Regions from separate parts of the Methylophilus sp. VKM B-3414 genome, predicted to be linked through region 3. Evidence: predicted binding sites of a transcription regulator. Region 3 holds the regulator's gene; each other region holds the start of a gene.

Region 1 (8,363 bases), on a different contig from region 3:
TCGGCCGCGGATCGTGCCCTGACCCTGCGCAAGCTGGCCGATACCAGCAGCCAGGCAGATGATTTTCACCGTCCCGGCCATATCTTCCCGCTACGCGCCCGCCGTGGCGGCGTGCTCGCGCGGCCTGGCCATACCGAAGCCGCGCATGACCTTGCCGCCATGGCTGGCCTGCAGCCAGTCGGCGTGTTATGCGAAATCGTCAATGACGACGGCAGCATGGCCAGACGCCCCGATTTATTCAAATTTGCCAGCGTACACGGGCTTAAAATTATCAGCATTGCCGATATGAAAGCCTATCGTGCGCGCGACCTCAACTACGCGTTGCCGGGCTTGCAATGCATTCCGCGCCAGCAAAGCCGATTGCTGGATGCGGCCATGGTGTATAGCGGTTAAGTACGGATACCGGCTAGCCTTGCGCCCAACCTTGCGTTGGGCTTTTTAATGGCCTGGCCGGAGATGAGGTGGCCGCATTGTTTGTGGGCGATGCAGACGCGTTTTAAGCTTGTCGATTGTCTGGCTTAATATTAAAATGAGAATTATTATCATTTATGTATTAAGCAGTCATGGCAGACTCTTCGCATTTACCGGTCACGCATTGGTATCAGGCGCATCATCACTGGTTGTGTTGCTGGCTGAATAAAAAAGTCGGTTGTACACACCACGCCGCAGACCTGGCCCAGGATACCTTTGTCAAACTGTTGCTAAAACAGGAGGCGTTACAGCATGTCTATACGCCGCGTATCTATCTGTTGCAGATCGCCAAAGGCTTGATGATAGACCAATGGCGACGTCAGGCCCTGGAGCAAAGTTACCTCAATGCGCTGAGTCAGGAGGAGCCTGCCTGCATCTCCCAGGAACAGCAGGCCATGATTACCGAAGCCCTGCTGGAAGTGGATGCGATGCTGAGCCGGTTAAACCCCAAGGCCAAAGCCGCATTTTTGCTGGCGCAGATCCACGGCTTCCAATACCAGGAAATTGCAGACAGGCTGGCAGTCTCTGAGCGCATGGTCAAAAAATATATGGCAACTGCCATGATGCATTGCTTGATGTTGCGCCGGCAATGGCAAGATGAAAGACAGGCCTCATGAAGTCATCAGCCGTTAAGGTGGCGATGTCGCCGGTAGAACAGTTGGCGCTGCAGCAAGCGGCAGAATGGTTTGCCGTACTCAGTGATGACGCCCCCGAGGCGTCTGAGCGGCAGGCCTGGCAAGCGTGGCTAACTGCGCACCCAGCCCACCAACGGGCTTGGACAGAGGTGGAGGCGATTAATGCCGCCTTCTCCAATCTCAATGCTGTGGCAAGCAAGTCGGCCTCGCATCAGGCCTTGTTGCATTTCAGTGGGCGCAGGCAGGCGTTAAAAATGCTCGGCCTGGCGGGCGTCACTTACTTGGGCGTGAGCCTGTTGCATCGCTACAGCCCCTGGCAAGATTGGCTGACAACGCTCACTGCCAGCGCCATCACCTACCATACGCCAGCAGGCAGAACGCATCGCGTGCTATTGGCGGACCAAGGCAAACTTTGGCTCAATACCGACACCCAGGTGCGCGTCACCTATGGCTGGATGTTGCGGCGCATCACGCTGGAATACGGCGAGATACTGCTGCAATCTGGCCATGACCCGCAAGCGCGGCCCTTGGTCGTAGATACGCAGCATGGGCGCTTGACGGCCCTGGGGACGCGTTTTACCGTCTGCCAGGAGGCCACTCGTACCTTGCTCGCCGTGTATGAGGGGCGGGTGGCGATTACGCCATCACAAGGCACTGCCATCACGTTGAATGCCGGTCAGCAGGCCTACTTTGACCGGTATGGCGTCGGTGCAATACAGGCCGCGCTTCCTGCCCGTGAAGCCTGGACCCGTGGCATCCTGATTGCGGATAATCAATCGCTCAAAGACTTTATTGCCGAGCTGGCACGCTATCATTCAACCAGGCTATCGGTAGCCCCCGACATTGCCCATTTACGCTTGATGGGCGCATACCCGTTTGCCAACGTGCCGCTGGTGCTGCAGGAAATTACCCATAGTTTGGGCATTCGCCAGCACACCGACGCGCAAGGCAATATTCAATTGCTCCCTGCTTCTTGAGCGCCTGTCATTGGCTTTGGTATCAGGCGCGCGCGAAATTTTCGTATTTTTTGCGCTGGAGGTTCCCTTTTTAACGGGCTGTTTCGGTTTAGAGATAACAACACGTTATTTTTAACCTAACAGGGAGCTTGAATGAAATCGCATCACACTTTGCCGCTTGCGCGGCATGTCCGGGCGGCGTTACTGACACTGATGATCAGCAGCATCACGCCCATACCGGTATTGCATGCTGCTGAAAAAGAGGCGGTGGCACAGGAATACCAGATTCCTGCCGGACCATTGAGTCAGGTATTAAGCCGATTTGCCGCTGAAGCCGGCATTCTGCTGTCAGCCAATGCTGCGCTGGCAGATGGTAAAGCTAGCGCAGGGTTGCATGGCAAGTTTACTGTGCAGCAGGCGCTGGACACCTTGCTCAAAGGCTCGGGTCTGGAAGTTGAGCATCGCGGGGATCACCGCTATGCCATTCTCCCGCACTCAGCCAAGGCGAGTACCTTGCCCGAGGTACAAGTGACAGCCGCGGCCAACAAGGAAATGGCCTGGAGCCCAATTAAAGGCTATATTGCCGAGCAATCAGCCACGGGGACCAAAACCGATACGTCGCTGATGGAAACGCCGCAGTCGGTCTCGGTGGTGACGAAAGATTTTATTCAGGCCATTGGTGCACAAAGCTTGCGCGAAGGCATGGCCTATACGCCGGGGGTGAATGTGGCGCCTTACGGCCCGGATTCCCGCTATGACTGGATTGCCTTGCGTGGCATTGATGCGTATTCACCCGGTTTTTATCAAGATGGCTTGCCATGGCGCAATGCCGGCACGTTTGCGACCGGCAGAATCGAAAATTATGGCATTGAGCGTCTCGAAATCCTGCGCGGGCCAGCCTCGGTGCTGTATGGACAAAGTACTGCAGGCGGCTTGATCAATGTGGTTAGCAAACGTCCAACCGCAACCCCGCTTAAAGAAATCCAGATGCAATTGGGGAATTACTCGCGTGAGCAGCTCGCCGGTGATTTTTCGGGGCCGCTCAATGAAGACGGCACCGTGTTGTACCGCATTACCGGCCTGGTACGCGATGCCGATTTGCCGCGTCAAGGCATGAAGGATGACCGGGTGTTTATTGCGCCGTCAATCACTTTCCTGCCCTCCGACAAAACCAGTTTGACGGTCATGTCGCAGTATATGAACTCGGATGCCGGGATCGTGGCTGGTGCCTTGCCTGAGCAAGGCACCTTGCTGCGCACGCCATCGGGACAAAAGTTGCCTTACAAGACCTTTGTCGGCGATAGAAAATTTAACCGCTTTGAGCAAAAGCAATGGTATGTCGGCTATCTGTTTGAGCATAGCTTCAACGACCAGTGGACCTTCAGGCAGAATGCACGCTACAGCGAGGTAGACTTGGCTTACTGGCAGGTGTTCGGCAAGAGGTACACGAAGGTCAACCTGGCTAATCCTGAGGATCCTAGCAACTTCCGCTATATCACCCGCGATATGAACGGTAGCCCGGATCACATCAAAGCGTTCACCATCGATAATCAGCTGCAATGGCGGATTCAGGCGGGGGATTGGCAACATACCTTGCTGGCGGGTCTGGATTACCAAAAGGTCAGGGACCGCAATCAATTCTATTCTGGCAGTGCGCCAGATCTGGATTTGTTGGCCCCGGATACGGCACAAACCATAGTGAGGGGTGACCCTGTGCAGGATAGCAGCATCAAACTGGCGCAAACAGGTTTTTATCTGCAAGACCAGATCAAATGGGGTTCGCATTGGATTGCGACCCTCGGTGGCCGCTACGACGATGCCACCACCCAGAACGCGGAGCGTGTGGCAGGCACCAATGATCGCTTTAATGACCACAAGTTTACCAGCCGTGCAGGCTTGCTCTATTTGGCAGACAATGGCATTGCCCCTTATTTCAGCTACTCAGAGTCTTTTATACCGACGGTCACGGTCAACACGCAAACAGGCAAAGGCTTTAAACCCGAAACCGGCAAGCAGTATGAGTTTGGCGTACGCTATCAGCCGCCAGGTAGCAAGAACCGTTACAGCGCTGCCTGGTTTAATCTGGAGCGTAACAACTTTATCAGTTATGACCCCAACAGCGGCAGTCCGAGCCAGACCGGGCAGATTCAGGTGCGTGGCCTGGAGGTCGAAATACAAGCGCAGCCAATAGAAAATATGAATCTGATTACGGCCTATACGTATACGCCCAAGGTTGAAGTCACTGCCAGCAGCAATCCTGCGTTGATTGGTACGCCTTTGCTGGCCACGCCGGAAAACACGCTCGCCGTGTGGAGTGATTACCGCTTTAACAATGGATTCAAGGTGGGCTTGGGTGCGCGCTATAACGGCTCAACCCATGGCAATTTTGATTCCGCATCCGAGCGGATTCCATCATTTACCTTATGGGATGCCTTGGTCGCGTATGACCTGCCGCACTGGACGCTGGCATTGAATGCGCGCAACCTGACTAACAAAGAATATGTCGCCAATTGCGCCTCTGGCAGTTGCTACTATGGGGAACCACGGCGTGCCATGCTAACGGCGACTTACCGCTGGTAAACCTGTTGCCTTCAGCGCGGTTAACGGCCCGAGCCAATGCAAACAGCCCGACATCATGTCGGGCTGTTGTTTCAATCAATGCGGCATGACTTGCAGAAAGCGCCATCGCTTATGGCGCCTTCATGGCCTTGCCATTTAAATCCAAGGATGGCGCGGCGGTTTGACCTTGTTCAGGCTGTAGTTGCCGACGGCATGGTATTTCCAGCGCACCGGATCGTGCAGCGTATGCGTGCGTGCATTGCGCCAGTGGCGGTCCAGGTTGTATTCGCTCAGGGTAGAACGGGTCCCAGCCAGTTCAAACAACTTGCTACCCGCCAGCAATGCAGTTTCGGTACTCAGCACTTTGGCTTCTGCCACCGCAATCGAGGCTTCGGCCACGGTGTCTTCATTTGGGTTACGCTGCGCTTCGTCTATGTATTCACCTGCGCGTGCCAGTAAGGCCTCGGTGGCGTGCAGGCGAATCTGCAAGTCACCGATGTCTTTGATGGTATGCGGGTCTTCATAGCCGTGTTCCAGATCGGTATCTATCCATGGCCGTGTGTAGTTGCGTACAAAGTGCAGGGTATCTTTAAACGCCGCGCGGGCGATGCCGGTATCGACTGCCGCCTGGATAATCTGCGCAATTGGCCCCATGGTGGTCGGGCGGTCAAAAGCCAGATGATGCGGCAACACGTATTCGCTAGGCACAAAAATATTTTCCAGGATGGTCGTCCCGCTGGCGGTGGTGCGTTGGCCAAAGCTGGACCAGTCATCAATAATGGTCAGGCCTTCTGCGCCAGCGGGTACAAATGCCACCACGGTATTGTCGTGCTCATCCTTGGCCACTACCGGCACCCAGTCCGCCAGCAAGGCACCAGACGAATAGAATTTTTTGCCGTTTAAAAAGTAGCCGCTATTGGTGGGCGTGAGCTTGGTTTTCACGTCATTCACGCTCTTGGTGCCAATCTCAGAGAACGCATTACCAAACCGCACCCCTTGCAACACCAGCTCAAAAAAGTATTTTTTCTGAAAGTCTGAGCCATCCAGGCGCAAGCCTTCCACCATATATAAATGATTCTGTGGAATCTGGCCGACACTGGGGTCTGCCTCGGCCACGGTGGCAATCACTTCTGCCAGGGTTTTGTTGGAGACGAAGGCACCGCCGTATTCTTTCGGCACGGTAATGCCCCACAAGCCACTGCTTGAAAACAGGTCTAGCTCTTTACGTGGCAGTCGGCGTTCCTGGTCGCGCAGGGCGGCTTCTTTGGCGATTTCGCTGGCAACCTGTTTGGCGACGGTCAGGGCTTCTGCGTCACTTTTAATCAAATGCGCCGCTTGTCGCGGCAGGTTTACAGGCAAATGCGCAATCTTATTTGCTTGTGCAGTCATAGTCAGTCCTTATTCAAAAAGAGATCAATAAAGGCATGGCGAGCAGGCACCATGCGTCTGCAGTCACTGTTGCATTTAGTGTGCCAATCAATAAAGCATTGAATTTAAAGGAAAATGTAAAAATCCATCTCTGCCTCCGCCTCTATAGAAACAGTTTGCTGCTGAATGGCTGCTGTAAAAGCAGCAGCCACTGGAGTGCGGGGCGGGAGCGGACTGCAGCGTGATCGCGCAAAACTGCTGCTTTTGCAGCAGTTGATCAGCAACTAGCGCTGGAATCTAGCACCATTTAAAAAGCAGGTTTTATATTAAGTCATTGAAAAATATAAACATTATTGCCTGGCATGGATGCTGCTAATACTACTGGCAAGCAAGGTCGTCTGCGAAGCATCGTAAGCAACGACCTCCGTCATTGTTATTTCAGGAGTCATGATGAGCCGTCCATTAAAAGTCACTGCCGTTTCCGGCAGCTATAAATTACCTTCCAGAACCGCTGCACTGGTGCAGGCGATCACACAGAAGTTGGGACAGCAAATCCCGATTGATCTGCACGTGGTGGAATTAAGCGAAATTGCGGGCAGCTTGGTCGCTTCCTACGATCCCAAAGCTTTGCCAATCAACGTACAGCAAGATATCCAGGCGATTGAAACCGCCGATTTACTGGTGGTGGCTACGCCTGTGTATCGCGCCTCTTATGGAGGGTTGTTCAAGCATTTGTTTGATCTGGTCAATCTCGAAGCATTGATTGATGTGCCCGTGCTGCTGGCAGCAACCGGCGGGACTGAGCGTCATGCCTTGATCATTGATCATGAGCTGCGTCCCTTGTTTAGCTTCTTCCAGGCAGTCACGTTGCCGATCGGCGTATATGCCGTTGAAGCGGATTTTGAAAATTATCAAATCAAGAGTGAGGCGGTGAAAGCGCGCGTAGCGCTGGCTGTTGAGCGTGCCTTACCGCTCCTTAAACACCGTGAGCTGGCAGAAAACGCTTCAGTCTTGGTTAACGCCTAAACGGGAGCGCCTGATGAGCCAATCAACGATTCAATTTGCTTACTGGGTTTCCAACCTGAGTGGCGGCCAGGTCGTGAGCGAAATTGCCCAGCAAACTGGCTGGAGCACCGAGTACAACATTCAGCTTGCGCAAATCGCCGAGCGCGTTGGCTTTGACTATGCGCTGACCGCTACCCGCTTTTTGGGCGGCTACAAGGCGGATGGGCAACATGAGTCTGTCATTCTGACCTCGGCCCTGTTGCAGGCGACGCAGAAGCTCAAGGTGATTGCCGCGGTATTGCCCGGCGTCTGGCCCCCCTGCGCTGTTGGCCAAGCTGGGCATTACCGCCGACCACCTTTCCGGTGGCCGCTGGGCGGTGAATGTGGTCAGTGGCTGGTTCAAGGATGAGTTTACCGCTTTGGGCGAGCCCTGGCTGGATCATGACGAGCGCTATCGCCGCTCTGAAGAGTTTATCCGCGTGCTCAAGGGCTTGTGGTCGGGCGAACCGTTGACCTTTAAAGGCGATTTTTACCGCATCAATCAATTGGCTTACCAGCCAACGCCGATTCAGCGGCCACATCCACCCATTTTCCAGGGTGGGAATTCGACCGCGGCCAGGCAGATGGCGGCCCGTGTGTCGGACTGGTATTTCATGAATGGCGGTTCACCTGAAGTGTTGAAAGCACAAATTGACGAGGTGTCGGCTGAAGCGGCGAAACATGGTCGCAAGCTCAAGTTTGCCGTGAATGCCTTTGTGATTGCGCGGGAGACCGAGGCCGAGGCGAAAGCCGTGCAGGAGGAGATTGTCAGCCTGGCCGACCCAGAAGCGCTGGAAGGCTTTGCTCAAGCCGTGAAGCAAGCGGGTTTGGCGACGCAGGACCAACTGGGCATGTGGTCAAATTCGCGCAAGCAGGATTTGGTGCAACCCAATGACGGCTTTAAAACCGGGCTCATCGGTACCCGCGAACAGATTGCCGAGCGCATTGTGCAATTGCGCGAGATTGGCATCGACCTGGTGCTGGTGGGCGTACTCAACTACGACTGGGAACTGGCCGCGTTTGGTGAACAGATCATTCCGCAGGTGCGTGCTCTTGAGAAGCAAGTGCTCGAGACACAGTCTGCGTCGCAACAGAAGATTAAAGACAGCGTAGCTGCCTGAGGGCAGCATCAAACGCATAGGGAGAAGAAGCGTGTTTAACCGAAGTATCTATCAACTTTCTGTCGCTCTGCTGACCGCATTGAGTGCAGCCGCATTACAGGCAGCCCCTGCAGAGCAGCAGTTCAGTATTGCCGGCTACCGCATTGGGCCTTATGCCGCCGGCGGTTCTGGTCAGGCCAGCGGGCTGGAAGATTATTTGCAGTTGATCA
Region 2 (8,363 bases), on a different contig from region 3:
GCTAGGCTGCATCATGCAAACAGTTTTGCCGCCATACGCACGTTTGGCAGCCAGCATATGGGCATGGGTCGCATGACCGGCGCCGATAATCAGATCCGGTGCAGGCAAGCCCTCGCCTGCCGGCCATTGCCCCAGCAACCACGACAACCAGCCGTGACCCGCGTCCTTGATCTGGAGATCAAAGACCTGTAGCGCTAATCTGGCCTGCAAGGCCTGAACCAGTCCTTGCGACTGATGCTGATGTCCTGGTTTGCCATCCAGCAAACGCCAAACCACGAATGTTTGAGTTGAATGAGTTTCTCTGATCATATGCATCACCTGCGACTAATACGCAGGATAGATGCAGATCATGACGACTTGATTAAGCCAAGATGAACAAATTGTGTCAGCCCGGCCCCGTAACCGCTAGGCCGGACCAAACAGAGTTATTGCGCGACCGCGCCAAAGACCTTTTTCAGCAGATTGCTGGCTTGACCCACCGGATCCTGACGGATCGCAGCTTCTTCTTTGGCAATCATCAGGTAGACGCCGTCCAGTGCCTTTTGTGTCACATACTGGTTGATATTGGCATCTTCTTTTTTGATCAGGCCAAACTGGCTGCCCATTTCAGCATACTTGTTATAAGTATCTGCCAGCTTCACGTTAGCCGTGGCTTTTTGCACGATGGGCAAAAACTTGGCCGCCATGTCAGTCGCGGTGGTTTTCTTGAAATATTGCGTGGCAGCATCTTGCGGACCCGTCAAAATCCCCTTGGCATCAGTCAGCGACATTTGCTTGACCGAATTTAGCAACAAGGCCTTTGCCTCTGGCACGGCTTGTTCTGCGGCACGATTCATTTTCAGCACCAAATCATCGGCCTGACTGCCCATGCCTATCATGCGCATGCCTTTTTCGATTTTCTTTAATGAATCCGGCAACGGAATTTTGACCTCCTGGTTACCCATAAAGCCATCCGTCGCCCCCAGCATGCTCACCGCTTTGCTGGCGCCCTGACTCAGCGCCAGTTTCAAGCCATCACTGGTTTCCTTTTCGCTGAGCTGGCTCACCGCCCCGTTCTCGCTACGGCCACTGGCAGCACTGTTTACCTCTTTTTCTACCATGTCGCCCAGCGCCTTCAGGTCCAATGCCTGCGCCTGCATCCCGATTGCATTGCTCATGAGCAGTGCAGTCAATATCACCTTGGCTTTCATTTTCATGCTGTTCGTTCTTTCATCAAGTTGAGCGCAGTGTACCCAGAAAACACAAAGCAAGTCCAGCGGACTTGCTTTGTGTGGGCTTGCGCAAAAGCCGGGCGCTTACGCTTTGAACGGTTTCACATTCCAGATACGTTCAGCATATTCACCGATGGTGCGGTCGCTTGAGAATTTAGCCATCCGCGCCACATTCAAAATCGCCATACGCGACCAGGCTTCCTGATCTTGATACAGGGCAGCCACTTTCTCCTGCGCGGTAACATACGCGGCATAATCGGCCAGTAACAAGTATTGATCGCCTTTGTGCAACAGGGTATCAATAATGGCCTGGTAGCGTGATGGCTCCTCTACCGAGAAATAGCCATTGGCGATCATATCGATTACCTGCTTGAGTTCGGCATTGCCGTGGTAATAATCCCACGGGTTGTAGCCGCTGGCTTTCAGCTGCGCCACTTCTGGTGTGGTCAGGCCAAAAATAAAGATATTTTCACCGCCGACCTCTTCCTCGATTTCAACATTGGCGCCATCCAGCGTGCCTATGGTCAAGGCCCCATTGAGCGCCATCTTCATATTGCCGGTGCCACTGGCCTCGGTACCTGCGGTCGAAATCTGCTCGGATAAGTCGGCGCCTGGGAACAGGATTTCTGCTGCACTCACCTCGTAGTTAGGATAAAACACCACTTTTAACTGGTCTTTGACCGCCGGGTCGTTATTGATCATCACCGCTACATCGTTGATCAGGCGGATGATCTGCTTGGCCAACCAGTAGCCCGGTGCTGCCTTGCCCGCAAAAATGATCACACGCGGCGTGTGATGGCTGGCATGACCGCTACGAATCCGGTTATACAGCGTGATTACATGCAGCACATTGAGCAACTGGCGCTTGTACTCATGAATACGCTTGATTTGCACGTCAAACAAGGCATCCGCGCTGACCGCAATACCCGTCTTCTGCAAAATCTTGTCGGCCAGGCGCTGCTTATTGGCTTTTTTCACTTCGCGGAACGCTTTTCTGAACGCCGCATTCTCGGCAAACGGCTCAATCTGCTTGATCAGGCTCAGGTCTTTCTGAAAGCCGGTGCCGATATGCTTGGTCAACAACTCTGTCAGCAACGGGTTGGCCTGATTCAACCAGCGGCGTGGCGTGATGCCATTGGTCACATTGGTGAACTTGCCAGGATAAATTTTGTTGAAGTCAGCAAACAGCGTGGTTTTCAACAACTCGCTGTGCAGCTCGGCCACGCCGTTCACGGTATGGCTACCGACAATCGCCAGATGCGCCATGCGCACACGTCGGCCGTGAGTTTCGTCAATAATGGACACACGCTGCAACAAGCCGGTATCGCCCGGGAAGTGCTGATTCACCATTTGCAGGAACTGGTGATTGATCTCATAAATAATCTCGAGATGACGAGGCAACAATTGTCCGAACATGTCCACCGACCATGTTTCCAGGGCTTCTGGCATCAAGGTGTGGTTGGTGTAGGCAAACATCTTGGTGACCAGCGTCCAGGCACGGTCCCAAGGCAAGTGATAATGATCGACCAATTGATGCATCATTTCGGCCACGGCAATCGCTGGGTGGGTATCATTCAACTGAATGGAGACCTTGTCAGGCAAGGTGTTCCAATCCGAGTTGTAATTGGTAAAGCGATGCAAAATATCCTGTGTAGAGGCGGAAACAAAGAAGTATTGCTGCTTGAGGCGCAACACCTTGCCCGACTCGGAGGTGTCATTTGGATAGAGCACTTGCGAGATGGTTTCGGCACCGTGACGGCCTTCTACCGATTTTTCGTAGTTACCTTCGTTAAACGATTTCAAGTCAAACTCATTGGTAGCCTTGGCAGACCATAAGCGTAGATTATTCACAGTCTGCGTGCCATAGCCAGGCACAGGTACGTCATAAGGCATGGCGACCACCGATTCATGATCGACCCAGTGATGTTCCACGCCACGTTCGGTGTGTACATGCAACACGCGGCCATAAAACTTCACCTCGCAAGTATGCTCGGGGCGCTGAATCTCCCAGATATTCTGATACCGCAACCAGTTATCAGGATTTTCTTTTTGCTGGCCTTTCTCGATGGTTTGCCTAAACATGCCGTAGTCGTAACGGATGCCATAGCCGGTAGCCGGAATATCCATGGTCGCCATCGAGTCGACAAAACAGGCAGCCAAGCGGCCCAGGCCGCCATTACCCAACGCCGCATCGGGCTCCATCTCGGCCACGCCTTCCAGCTTTTGGCCAATCTCCTGCAAGCCTCCGCTTAGATCGGGTGCAATGCCCAAATTCAGTGCGGCATTTGACAGCATGCGGCCAATCAAAAACTCCAGAGATAAATAATAAACGCGCTTGGTATTGGCGTCTCGATAAGCATCACGTGTATTCACCCAGCGGCTCATCAAGTGGTCGCGCACGGTAAAAGCGGCGGTTTGATACCAGTCACGTGCCGTGGCCCAAGAGTTTGATTTACCAATAGAAAAAGTCAGGTGGTTACGCAACGCCTGGGGGATAGGCAATTGCTCCAGCAAAAACTCTTCAACCGGTTGCGCAGCTTCTACGGGTGTCTTGGATTTAGGTGTTTTTTTCACATTGGCAGTCATGCATCTTCCCCTTGAGTTTGATTCATTGAATTGCTTTCAGTTAGCAAAAGCAAAAAGCAAGCCTACAGCAAGAATGTGTCAGACATAAAAAAAGCCACAAAATTCTCATTGTGGCTTTGAATTATACTGCCGACCCCGGCAGAGAGAAGCACGAAACCTAAAGTTTCCAGGTATAAGCAACGCCTAGTGCATCCTGATACATACGCACATTGGCATCCCCTCCACCAAATCCAGCGGGGATCGAATTTTGACCGCGTACCGTATTTTCAAAGGCATGTGTATAAGCAAACGACACTTCCGACGCAGGACTCAACACCCAAGTCGCGCCAATCGACACATGATCTTTCACCACGCCCGGCGCCAAGATATTAAACAGCGTATCGCCCGCTCTAATCGGCTGGTCCACATGGTTATAGCCTGCACGTAAAATCAACGCCGGGCTATATTGATACAACGCACCGATCTTATACACCTTGGCATCCTGCCAGTTAAACCCGGCGCCATTATCGTTACCCAAGCCATTGCTCAAGTTAGATAAAGAGGCGTTACCCACCGCATCGACCTCACTGTAATTGATACGCTGAAAATCCGCGGCCAGCGTCAATGCCGGCGTTACTTTGACCGCCACACCTACACCATAGGTGGAGGGGATATCAAAATCCCCCTGCTCGGCAAACAAGCCCTTGTACTTGTCAAACCGGCTCATATAAGTACGGCTCTGATAAGTGGCCCCCAGCGTCACGGCATCTGTGATTTCGCCCAACCAGCCAATATGCACACCCGCCCCATAAGAATCATCATGACCATTGTTGGTCAGGTTAGCAGCTGAACTACTGGCATTGCTAAAGTTTTGCAGTCCCTTGGCTTCAAACCGCTGATAAGCCAGATTCAGGGAAACTCCTAGGGTGTGATGCTCCTGCACCTTCCAGGTGACGGTCGGCGCCACAAACACCTGCGCCAAATCCACCCCCGTGCGTCGACCATTACTGTTAAACAGCGGAATACCTTTTTTGTAATCGGTATTCATGCCGCCATTACCGTAAACACTCACGCCCAGCGTGACGTCCTCAGAGTATTGCGTGTTGTAGCCAAACTCTGGAATAAAAAAATTCTGGCTATCATTGCCTTTGTAAGTCCCATTGGCTCCTGGCGCACCACTGCCTTCAATCTCCGATTCACGCACAGGCCTAAACCAAGTCACGCCCGCATCCACACGGCTCCCCACTTTACCCATGCCCGCCGGGTTGGCTGCCGCCGCCAGCGCATCTTGTGGCAATGCGATGCCCACACCACCCACGCCTTGAGAGCGAACACTATAGCCATGCGAAAAATAACCATCGGTCGCCCACGCATTACCAAACGAAAAAGCGATGGCTACCGGAATAATTTTTGACCACTGATACATCTCAATCCTTCAATAACCTTGTTGGATTGCAATATATCAAGCGATTAAAATTCCAATAAATAATATATAAAAATATATTTATAACTTAAAAATATAAAAGCCCGCGGCGCGGGTTTTTATAGCTGACAATTTGATCAAGCGATCTTGGGCGGGAAGCTTCTTACCCCTTGCTTGGCTCTTGAACACTCAGTTAACCATTTTTGCGACGTCGTGTGGCAACAATACACATAAAGAAACCAAATGCTGACATGTAGATTGAAGACGGCTCAGGCACTGAGGCTGAAAAACTTGTGTAGCCGGACGCTTTAGCTAAGGGCGAGAACGGAATAAATAACTGGTAGTTCCGCGTCGATCCGTTTTCAAAATTGAATTGATAAATCGCCTCAGCTGGTGAGTAGCTCGACCTAAAGGAGAAATATCCAAGAGTCGTTGAGGAGGCGGAGACACTCTGCCAAATCACCGTAGTTCTGCTATCAGCGCCTTGTTTGTCTACAGTATAAGTCCAGCCATCTGGCATCCTCACCGAGAAAATGCTGCTATCAGTGAAGTAAGGCATGACAACCGTTTTAGCCTCAAGCGGTGCTGCAAACCCATAATTCCAGCCAGTTGAGTCCTGAAATGGCACTAGCACGATGGGGGATGGCTGAAACACTATTGGTGTGTTCAGAGGTGGCTGAATAGGTAATGCTGGTGCTAATGGGCGATCATCACAAACGTATCCAGAAACGCAAAGGGTACCAGCTTGCGCTTGCGTCGACATGTTGAACGTGGTCAGCATCACCACAAAAAATAGTATATGTCTCTTCACTAGAGATTCCCTGATAATTTTTTTCAATCATCCTACTGACTGCACATTACAAGCATGTTAAGTCTAGCGAAGCTCTCTAGATAGTCCGATAGGGTGGGCAATTTCTTCCCACGCGTAACAATCCAACAAAAGAATTCAGCTGTGCCAATAAACACCATCACTTAAATCACAAAGACTCTCTGTCAGGTAACGAAATACGAGCTTCAGTGACTTCATCGCGCGGGCAACAAGTTGCCCACCCAACTCTACTACTTGGCTTTAGCCGGTACCAGTGAGCGAAGCGAATGATTTGAGCGCATTGTTATACGGGATTATTAGGTTTGGAGAAGAGCGCAACTAATTTACTTAAAGAACGTAAGAAAGGCACCGATCCATTAACTGTTTCCCGTGCCTCTTTGTAGCTAACAAGAGCCTCTTGGAAGCTGCTTTTTTGCTCTGCCATGGCCAAGGAGAAGAACATTGTGCCTGTTGTAGTTGCGCGTGGTATGTCTTGGGGTATTTTTTCGTTTCGCCTTTGTAATGTATCCATTATAACTTGCTGCATTTCATTTGAAAGGCTGGATTTTATTAGGGCTGTAATCGTGAATATTTCGCTATATATAAGCTCGCCAAGGCTGACTACTTCATCAGGCGTCGGTATATAACCTTGATGTATGACTCTATTTCTGAGCTCTGGGATTTTTTTGTTAAGCGTGTAGTGAGTTCCGAACGTTAGAAGGTGGAGGAATAAAAAGCCGCCAACCTGACGCTCTGATTGTTTTGAAACTTGCTTAAATGTTTCCTCTAAAGCCTCTTTAGAGGTATTGCTTTTCTTGCAAAATACATTTATCGCGAACTCGAAAAAACGCTCGTAGGCAGATGAAAGACTTGATGCAGCTTCGAGCGTATAGCCTTCAATTAGAGCATTCGCTGCGGACTCAAGTAATACTTCAAATTTTTGACTTTGAAGTAGAATTGCTGATTTGTGACCTTTTGAACATTCTATATAAGCTAGAGCTTCTTCATAATAGTCAGCAACTATCGGCTCGAAAGATGGATGACCCAACTCTTTTTGGCACTCCATGCACATCGTTAGTATTTTCAAGGGGCTGGCTTCCACAGAGCATAATAACGTTTGAAGTTAAGGGCGCGTTTCAGCGTGTCGCGCTTGAATGATGGTTTAGGCAAGCAGAATTCTCCACATACCTCTATAGCTATCTTCAATCCAATAACCTTCTAATATAAGTGAATTAGGGAACATATGGAGTGATGCTTTACCTCCAATTTCTGGAGCTGACAACTCAAAGTGACCATTCCCATGGTTTTTGCCTTGATACTCAACTAACTCTTCATCGTCATATTTGACGCTAATCTTGTTTTCATTAATTTCAACGATACAAGGGTAGTCTTCCGAGGATGGTTCATCGGAATAGTAGAGAGTGGACATTTTGCTGTTATGCCAAATTGTCATAAATTGTTCCTTGTTGCACAACTATTAAGTAGCAGTCCTAATTAGAGCGCGTAAGAGAGCGTTACTTTTTTCATTTTATTAATCAAACCATATACCTAAATAAAAATAGAGGGCGTGATTTAATCAGCAAAATCATCAATCGATTCCGACTTGTTTACATGGTTGAAATAATGCCATAAGTGTTAAAAAAACCAGCAAAAAATATTTTTTCATGCCATGGGAAAAAGTTTATTGTTTTAAATGCTAACGGAAAGACAATGGATACCCGCTTTCGCGGGTATGACGAAGATTAGATACTCGTTTTGACATACAAAATAAAAAAGCCACCTGACGCAGGTGGCTTTCTCATTTACTAACAATCAAAACAACTACAAAATCAAACTATTCATCCGCTTCACAAAGCTAGCAGGATCTTCCAATTGCCCACCTTCCGCCAGCAACGCTTGATCAAACAGCACATGCGCATAATCGGCAAACTTGGCATCGTCGCTTTCAGCTTTCAGTTTTTCAACCAAACGGTGGGTCGGGTTAATCTCTAAAATCGGTTTGCTGTCAGGTGCTTTTTGACCAGCCGCTTTGAGGATACGTGCCAGGTTGCCGGACAAGTCATGCTCGCCAGCCACCAAACAAGCGGGGGAATCAGTCAGGCGATGCGTCACTTTCACTTCTTTCACGCTCTCGCCCAGCGCGGTTTTAATACGCTCGACCAGATCTTTGGCTTGTTCTTCAACCTGTTTTTGCGCTTCTTTGTCGGCTTCGTCTTCCAGCTTGCCTAAGTCCAAATCACCTTTGGCGATGGATTGCAGTTTTTTGCCTTCAAACTCAGTCAGGCTGCCCAGCAACCATTCATCCACCTTGTCGGACATCAGTAACACTTCAATGTCTTTTTTGCGGAAGATTTCC
Region 3 (8,363 bases):
AAATATGTGCTGGCGGCCGCAAAAATGCGCCACTTTCCTGCCAATGACTATACAGAATTGCAGCGGCCACGCTTTACCCAGTTTGGCCTGAACAAGCCTTACACGCAAATTTATGGTCAGCAAGGACGTGTTTCCGCCAATGGTAAACTGGTCGAGTTTAGCAAACAGGTCAAGGTGATCCGCCAAGCCTCCGCCACCAAGCCAGAAACACAAATGCAAACCGAGCGGCTTTGGCTGGAGCCGGATACCGAGGTAGCACACACAGACCAGCCGGTGGTCATCCGCCAAAAACCGGCGACAGTGATTACAGGCACGGGCATGCGTTTTGATAACCGGGCTGATACCATGCAATTGTTTAACCGGGTACATGTGCATTATGAGCGTCCACCCGTCGCCAGCAATTTGGCAAGCCCGGCCCAGGCGTCAAACACAGAACGCCAATGACCGTTGATTATGGAGAAATGAGTTGAACACGCACAAGCCCTTATTTTTAGCGATCTGCATGAGCGTATGGGCGCTATTGTCCATGCCGCTGAGTGTGCTGGCCGAAGAATCCGACCGAGATCAACCGATAGAGCTTGAGGCGGATACCGTGACCGTGAACGATGCTAAAAAAATTAGTATCTACACGGGCAACGTGATTCTTAATCAGGGCACTTTGCAAATCAAGGCGGACAAAATGATCGTACGCGAGGATCAGGACGGCTTTCAACATAGCACCTGTACCGGCAACCCCACCACATTCAAGCAAAAACGTACCGGTAAAGACGAGTGGATGCAAGGCAGTGGTCAACGTATCGAATACAACGCCCGCATGGATAAAGTGCAACTGTATACCAATGCCTGGGTTAAACGTGGTGAAGACATCGTGACCGGGGACTACATCAGCTACGACGCCAATGCCGAGTATGCCGAGGTGATTGGCGGCACCAAAGCCAACCCGAACGGGACGGCTGGCAGCCGCGTCAAGGCCACCATACAGCCTAAAAATAAAACCACACCGCCTGTCATTGACAACAAGCCAACCTCTCAACAGGGATTACGGATGAATCGCTCCTTGCAACTCAAGGTCGAACCTGCCCCTGCCGAAAACACTGGTGAGCAAGGCAAAGAGTAAGCTTAAAGATGGAAACCATGGCAGCAGATCAGAACCATTTGCAGGTTAACCGCCTGAAAAAAACCTATCAGGGCCGTACCGTCGTCAAAAACACGACGCTTGAGTTACGCAGTGGCGAAGTGATCGGCTTGCTGGGTCCCAACGGGGCAGGCAAAACCACCAGCTTTTACATGATTGTAGGGTTGGTTGCGCTGGATGAAGGCAACATTACGCTGAATGGCGCCGACGTGAGCCGCGCGCCCATGCATGAGCGCGCGCGCATGGGCTTGGCTTATCTGCCCCAAGAAGCATCCATTTTCCGCAAGCTCAGCGTAACCGACAACATCCTCGCCATTCTTGAAACCCGTCCCTATACGGAAGAGCAACGTGAGGCGAGGCTTGAATCCTTGCTGGATCAATTGCATATCCAGCACATCCGCAACAGTCAGGCCGTCAGCTTGTCTGGTGGCGAACGTCGACGCGTTGAAATTGCGCGCTGCCTGGCCACTGACCCTAAATTTATTTTGCTGGATGAACCGTTCGCCGGGATTGATCCGATTGCGGTGATCGAAATCCAGAAAATCATCCGCTACCTGAGCAGTCAGAATATTGGTATTTTAATCACCGACCACAATGTGCGCGAAACGCTGGATATCTGTGACCGCGCTTATATTGTCAATGAAGGCGCTGTGTTTGCAGCAGGCACGCCCGATGAAATCATTCAGAACGAAGGTGTGCGTGAAGTGTATCTGGGCAAGAATTTTAGGCTGTAATCCGTCATGAAACAGAACCTGCAATTACGTATTTCGCAAAATCTGGCGCTGACGCCGCAGCTGCAGCAATCGATCCGTTTGCTGCAACTTTCCACGCTGGAACTGAACCAGGAACTGGAAACCATCCTGCAGGAAAACCCGTTACTGGAAATGTCAGACGGTGAAGAAGGCGAGTTTGAAGATAACACACCGCCTCCCCCCACTGTAGAAGCTGAGCCGACAGATGCCAGCTCGTTTGACATGGCAACGCAGCAAGAGATCACCGCACCGGCAGAAAGTCTGCGTGAAGACTTGCACGATGAGCTGGGCGGGAGCGAGAGCGACCTGCCCAATTTAAACGAGGAATTCACGCCGCCAGAGTTTGAAGATGATTATGAAGAGTTTGGCAGCACCAGCAACTGGGACGAAGCCGGACGCAATCATCAGGAAGACGAAGACAGTGACTTTTCCAGACAGGAAACCACCAGCATCAGTTTGCGCGAGCATCTGATTGATCAGATACAACTGGCACATTTATCGCAACGTGACATGAGCCTGGTCAAACTGCTACTGGATAGCATCACTGATGATGGCTATCTGGAGCAAGATCTGCAGGAGATTGTGGAGCACTTGCCACTCGAACTTGAGGTCGAGCTGCTGGAACTGGAAACCGCCCTCAAGCTGATCCAGAATCTGGACCCTGTAGGCGTAGGTGCGCGCGATTTACGCGAGTGCCTGCTCTTGCAACTGACGCGTTTGCCGCAAGAAACGCCACACTTGCAAACCGCCATTGCCATTGCCAAAGACCACCTGGCGCTGCTTGCCAACAAAGACTTTGTCAAACTGCGCAAGGTGCTTGGTTGCGATGAAGCGGTACTCAAGGCGGCGCAGCACCTGATCCGCCAGCAAAACCCCAGACCCGGCAGCGAGTTTTCCAGCTTTAGTCACGATCACTTTATCCAGCACGATGTGGTGGTTAAAAAAATCAAGGGCATTTGGGTCGCCTCCTTAAATGATGGCGTGATCCCCAAACTGCGCATCAACCAGATGTATGCGGACATCCTCAAGCGCAACCGCGAGAGTTCAGGCCAATACCTGCAAAGCCAGATGCAGGAAGCCAAATGGATGATCAAGAATATCCAGCAGCGTTTCTCGACCATTTTGCGCGTGTCGCAAGCCATTGTAGACCGCCAACGCAACTTCTTTGAGCATGGTGAAATAGCCATGCGCCCACTGGTACTGCGTGAAATCGCCGAAGAACTCGACTTGCATGAAAGCACAGTTTCACGTGTCACCACGCATAAGTATATGCTCACACCGCGTGGCGTCTATGAACTCAAATACTTCTTTGGCAGCTCGGTAGCCACAGACGCAGGCGGCTCCTGCTCTGCCACCGCCATCCGAGCCTTGATCAAGCAAATGGTGGCCGAAGAAAACCCGAAAAAGCCTTTGTCGGACAACCAGATCACCGACACACTGGCACAACAAGGCATCGTCGTTGCCCGCCGTACCATAGCCAAATATCGCGAGTCCCTTAATATTCCGCCCGCGAACTTGCGCAAAACGCTCTAAACAAAAAAGGCCGCAGATGCGGCCTTTTTTGTTTCTCAGCTCCGATCACCTGATTGTGATCTTGGCAAATTTACGTTTACCCACCTGTGCGATCACTGTCACACCTTTAGTCAAAGGCAGATTCTTATCATCCACCTTGACGCTGTCGAGCTTGACGCCGCCTTGCTGCACTGCGCGCATGGCTTCACTGGTGCTTTCAACCAGGCCCGCCTGTTTTAACAATTGGCTAATGCCGATGCTGTCGCCTTCAATGGTCACTTCAACTTCGGGCACGTCATCCGGGATGCCGCCTTTGGCACGGGTCTGGAAGTCCTGCAAGGCTTTTTCAGCCGCGGCTTGACCATGGAAACGCGCCACAATTTCTTGGGCAAAGCCGACCTTGATATTGCGGGGGTTTGCGCCACTGGCGACTTGCGCCTTCCATTCGGCAATGGTTTCCAGCGTCGCAAAAGACAGCAAATCAATATAGCGCCACATCAGTTCATCTGAAATCGACATGATCTTGGCAAAAATAGTCTCTGGCGCCTCGCTAATGCCAATGTAGTTACCGAGTGATTTGGACATTTTATTGACGCCATCCAGCCCTTCCAGCAGCGGCATCATCAGCACACATTGCTGCGACTGGCCGGCCTGCTTTTGCAATTCACGCCCCATGAGCAGGTTAAACTTCTGGTCGGTACCACCGAGCTCAAGATCCGCTTGCAGGGCGACCGAATCATATCCTTGCAGTAACGGGTACAGAAACTCGTGAATCGCAATCGGTTGATTACCCTTGAAGCGTTTGGAGAAGTCATCGCGCTCCAGCATGCGGGCCACGGTATGGCTGGCAGCCAGCTTGATCATCCCCGCCGCACCGAGTTCACTTAACCAGTTGGAGTTGAAAACAATCTCGGTTTTGGTAGGATCCAGTATTTTAAAGACTTGTGCAGCATAGGTATCGGCGTTGGCCTTGACCTGCTCCACGGTTAAGGGTGGACGGGTGGCGCTTTTGCCAGTCGGGTCACCAATCATGCCGGTAAAGTCACCGATCAGGAATAAAATCTGATGGCCCAGATCCTGCAACTGGCGCAATTTATTAATGAGGACGGTATGACCCAGGTGCAAGTCGGGCGCGGTAGGGTCAAAGCCAGCTTTCACACGTAACGGCTTGCCTGTTTTCAGTTTCTCGACCAGCTCCTGCTCGATCAGTAACTCATCTGCGCCACGCTTGATAATGGCCAACGCCTTGGCAATTTCTGGGCTCAATGCTGGCACTTCAGATGAGGGTTGTTTGGTATCGGTCATGCGGGTATCCGTCAAATACAACGATGCGCACTGATGGCACCGTCTCAAATAAGTAAAACAGCTATTTTAACGTAATCCCATGCATTTCTGTAAGCGCGGCTGGAGCAGTGTTAAAATGACACCCATGCAAGTTTCTGCCGATCGCTCCCAGCCACGTTTGTTTATTGGACTGATGTCTGGCACCAGCCTGGACGGGGTGGATGCCGTGCTCACCTCGCAATGGGGCGAGCAACTGAGACAAACGGCCACCTATTTTCTGCCCTACCCTGACGCGCTTAAACAGCGTCTACTGGCCTTGCACACGCCCGCCAATAACGAGTTACACGAGGCCGCAGTGGTTGCTAACCAGCTCGCAGAACTCTACGCGCAAGCCGTCAAGCAACTGCTTAAGCTCGCCGACATCCGTGCCGAGGCCGTGACAGCCATCGGTTGCCATGGCCAGACCATCCGGCACTGTCCGACACTGGCAGAGGGCATGGCATACACCATACAATTGGGCAACCATGCCCGCTTGGCAGAATTAACAGGGATCACGGTCATTGGCGACTTCAGAAGTCGCGATATTGCCGCCGGCGGCCAAGGCGCACCGTTAGTGCCGGCCTTCCACCAAGCGGTGTTTACGAGTGCAGACAGGCATCGCGTCGTCATTAATATCGGCGGCATTGCCAACTTGAGTGATCTGCCAGCACACGGACAAGTCACAGGCTTTGACTCGGGACCCGGCAACCTGCTCATGGATGCCTGGACGCAGCAACACACAGGCCAACCCTATGATGCGGGCGGGCACTGGGCAGCTGGCGGGAAAATTAATCCAGACTTGCTCAATGCGATGCTGGCCGATCCTTATTTTGCACTGACCGCACCTAAAAGTACGGGACGCGACCTGTTTAACGACACCTGGTTAATGCAACTGCTGCATCAGTACCCCGACGGTGCACAAAATGTGGCGCGTACCTTGCTTGAGTTAACAGCAGTGAGCATCACCGATGCACTGACGCGATTCTGCCCAGGGGCTCAGGAAGTCTACGTCTGTGGGGGTGGTGCACATAATCTGGCCTTGCTGAATAGACTGCAGGCGCTGTCTGGTCAGTCCATACAGCTGACGGATCAATTGGGCGTTGGCGTGGACTGGGTGGAAGCGGTCGCCTTTGCCTGGCTGGCGCAACGCTGTGTAGATCATTTGCCGGGCAATTTGGCCGCGGTAACAGGTGCGGCTGGGCCACGTATTCTGGGTGCCGTTTACCCCAACTAAGCACCGGCAACGACGCGTAGCAATGATTCCCAAAAGCAGTGCAAACGCACCAGTGACTTGATTACATCTGGTGCAGGCTTTTGATTGTTTTTTTAACTTTTCCGCGACAGTCACCGCACAAGCGGTGATAAAACAAAACGATTGCGTATAATTTAACCAACTTGATTAAAGACTGAGTACGTTATGGCTACCAAGGCGACCATTACATTTGACAACGATAGTAGCGCAATTGAGCTACCGGTACTAAAAGGCTCACTGGGCACGGATGTGATTGATATCCGCAGCCTGGGTAAACATGGTTATTTCACGTTTGATCCTGGCTTTATGTCTACTGCATCGTGTACGTCTGGCATTACCTTTATTGATGGTGAAAAAGGGCTGCTTTACTACCGTGGCTATCCGATTGAGCAACTGGCCGAGAACTGTGACTTCCTTGAGGTCTCCCACCTGTTGCTGCACGGCGAACTGCCGGATAACAATCAACGTGAGGAGTTCGTGAGCACCATCAGCGAACACACCATGTTGCACGACCAGATGAGCAATGTATTTCGTGGGTTCCGCCGCGATGCGCACCCGATGGCGGTCATGATCGCGGTCGTAGGCGCCATGGCGGCTTTCTATCCAGACAACAACAATGTGTCCGACCCGGAATCACGTAAAGTGGCTGCCATGCGCCTGCTGGCCAAAGTTCCCACCATTGCCGCCTGGAGCTATAAGTACAACATCGGCCAGCCATTCATGTATCCCAAAAACAAATTGGGCTACGCCGAAAACTTTATGCACATGATGTTCGCCACGCCCTGTGAAGACTATGTGCCCAACCCGATTCTGGCCCGTGCGTTTGAGCGGATTCTGATTCTGCACGCAGATCACGAGCAAAACGCTTCTACCTCTACCGTGCGTCTGGTCGGCTCCAGCGGCGCCAACCCGTTTGCCTGCATCGCAGCCGGCATCGCCTCGCTATGGGGCCCCTCACACGGTGGCGCCAACGAAGCCACACTTAACATGCTGGAAGAAATCGGCGACGTCAGCCGCATCGGCGAATTTATCAAACGCGCCAAAGACAAAACCGACAGCTTCCGCCTGATGGGCTTTGGTCACCGCGTTTATCGCAACATGGACCCCCGCGCTTCTATCATGCGAAAAACCTGCCATGAAGTGCTCAATGAACTGGGCCTGCACGATGACCCGATGTTCAAACTGGCGATGGAACTGGAAAAAATTGCGCTTGAGGACGAATACTTCGTTTCGCGCAAACTCTATCCAAACGTGGACTTCTACAGTGGCATCGTCATGCGCGCCATGGGCATCCCCAATTCGATGTTTACGGCGATTTTTGCCCTGGCCCGCACTGCAGGCTGGATTTCACAATGGTGTGAGATGAATGCCGACCCCGAACAGAAAATTGGCCGCCCTCGCCAGTTGTATGTGGGGTCTGAACGTCGGGAATTCGTTCCTTTGCATCAGCGTTAACATAGCAGCATAAAATAAAAACGCCGGATTTCTCCGGCGTTTTTATTTTAGGATTATGCTCGTTGCACCTCGAACCGATCTACATGCCCCGGAGAGAATGCAGCGATCACTGCCTCAAACACGCGGCTCGCCTTGTCTGAATTGTCCTCTTGATAGTTGCAGACAAACACATCCAAAGTCACATAACGCGACTCCGGCCACGTGTGTATCGTCAAGTGGGACTCCGCAAGGACCAGCGCACCAGTCACACCCTGCCCCTGACCAAAGCCATAGAAGCTCTCGCCTACAATAGTCAATCCTGCATCACTGACCACTTTTCGGCAAAAGTGCTGACAGTGGTCTACACGGGTCATCAAGGTCAACCCTGGATCCACCTCATGTAAATTGGCCATCAAGTGTAATCCACTATGCGCGAATCTTTTCATAAACGAACTGAAGCAATACAACGATCACTATTTTGAAGTATATTTACAATAATTGGTCGATTCGCATTGTATAGTAATTTTGCGTTAACCATGTCCAGTCAAATAAAAACAAACAGGGAGCCAGAGTGGGTATTTTTGACTTTGTAAAAAAACAATTTGTTGATGTCATCCAGTGGACGGAAGAGGGTCATGGTGTACTCGCTTATCGTTACCCCATGATGGATATGGAGATTCAGTACGGCGCCCAGTTAACCGTAAGGGACTCGCAAAGCGTATTGTTTGTGAACGAAGGTCAAATTGCCGACAGCTTTGGTCCTGGTTTGCATACCCTCAACACCAAAAACTTGCCGCTACTGACCAATTTGCAGCATTGGGACAAGCTATTCGAGTCCCCATTCAAGTCAGATGTGATTTTCTTTAGCCATCGTTTGCAACTTGACCGCAAATGGGGCACCCCCAATCCGATTACCCTGCGTGATCCAGAGTTTGGCATGGTCAGATTGCGGGCT

Evidence for each region. Region 3 encodes sigma-54, which starts transcription at its own class of promoters, with help from an activator protein. Its sites were predicted from a motif close to TGGCACNNTTCCTGCT; they were not measured.
Region 1: the regulator sigma-54 is predicted to act here: its motif matches at 6,081-6,096, upstream of Q9292_RS02365 (SfnB family sulfur acquisition oxidoreductase).
Region 2: the regulator sigma-54 is predicted to act here: its motif matches at 3,846-3,861, upstream of Q9292_RS09470 (glycogen/starch/alpha-glucan phosphorylase).

Annotation. Positions count from the first base shown of each region.
Region 1 is NZ_JAVTLI010000003.1:12,084-20,446, reverse strand. It holds gene ribB (3,4-dihydroxy-2-butanone-4-phosphate synthase) at 1-393, shown strand, start outside; gene Q9292_RS02380 (sigma-70 family RNA polymerase sigma factor) at 564-1,088, shown strand; gene Q9292_RS02375 (FecR domain-containing protein) at 1,085-2,083, shown strand; gene Q9292_RS02370 (TonB-dependent siderophore receptor) at 2,216-4,642, shown strand; gene Q9292_RS02365 (SfnB family sulfur acquisition oxidoreductase) at 4,778-6,010, opposite strand; gene msuE (FMN reductase) at 6,440-7,015, shown strand; gene Q9292_RS02355 (LLM class flavin-dependent oxidoreductase) at 7,029-7,403, shown strand; gene sfnG (dimethylsulfone monooxygenase SfnG) at 7,321-8,154, shown strand; gene Q9292_RS02345 (ABC transporter substrate-binding protein) at 8,186-8,363, shown strand, end outside.
Region 2 is NZ_JAVTLI010000008.1:141,279-149,641, reverse strand. It holds gene Q9292_RS09480 (mitochondrial fission ELM1 family protein) at 1-309, opposite strand, end outside; gene Q9292_RS09475 (DUF4197 domain-containing protein) at 426-1,196, opposite strand; gene Q9292_RS09470 (glycogen/starch/alpha-glucan phosphorylase) at 1,296-3,797, opposite strand; gene Q9292_RS09465 (OmpP1/FadL family transporter) at 3,955-5,202, opposite strand; gene Q9292_RS09460 (hypothetical protein) at 5,393-6,037, opposite strand; gene Q9292_RS09455 (hypothetical protein) at 6,312-7,073, opposite strand; gene Q9292_RS09450 (hypothetical protein) at 7,170-7,460, opposite strand; gene htpG (molecular chaperone HtpG) at 7,829-8,363, opposite strand, start outside.
Region 3 is NZ_JAVTLI010000006.1:83,517-91,879, reverse strand. It holds gene lptC (LPS export ABC transporter periplasmic protein LptC) at 1-444, shown strand, start outside; gene lptA (lipopolysaccharide transport periplasmic protein LptA) at 467-1,117, shown strand; gene lptB (LPS export ABC transporter ATP-binding protein) at 1,126-1,869, shown strand; gene Q9292_RS06775 (RNA polymerase factor sigma-54) at 1,876-3,420, shown strand; gene tyrS (tyrosine--tRNA ligase) at 3,466-4,704, opposite strand; gene Q9292_RS06765 (anhydro-N-acetylmuramic acid kinase) at 4,829-5,956, shown strand; gene gltA (citrate synthase) at 6,140-7,429, shown strand; gene speD (adenosylmethionine decarboxylase) at 7,483-7,854, opposite strand; gene Q9292_RS06750 (SPFH domain-containing protein) at 7,980-8,363, shown strand, end outside.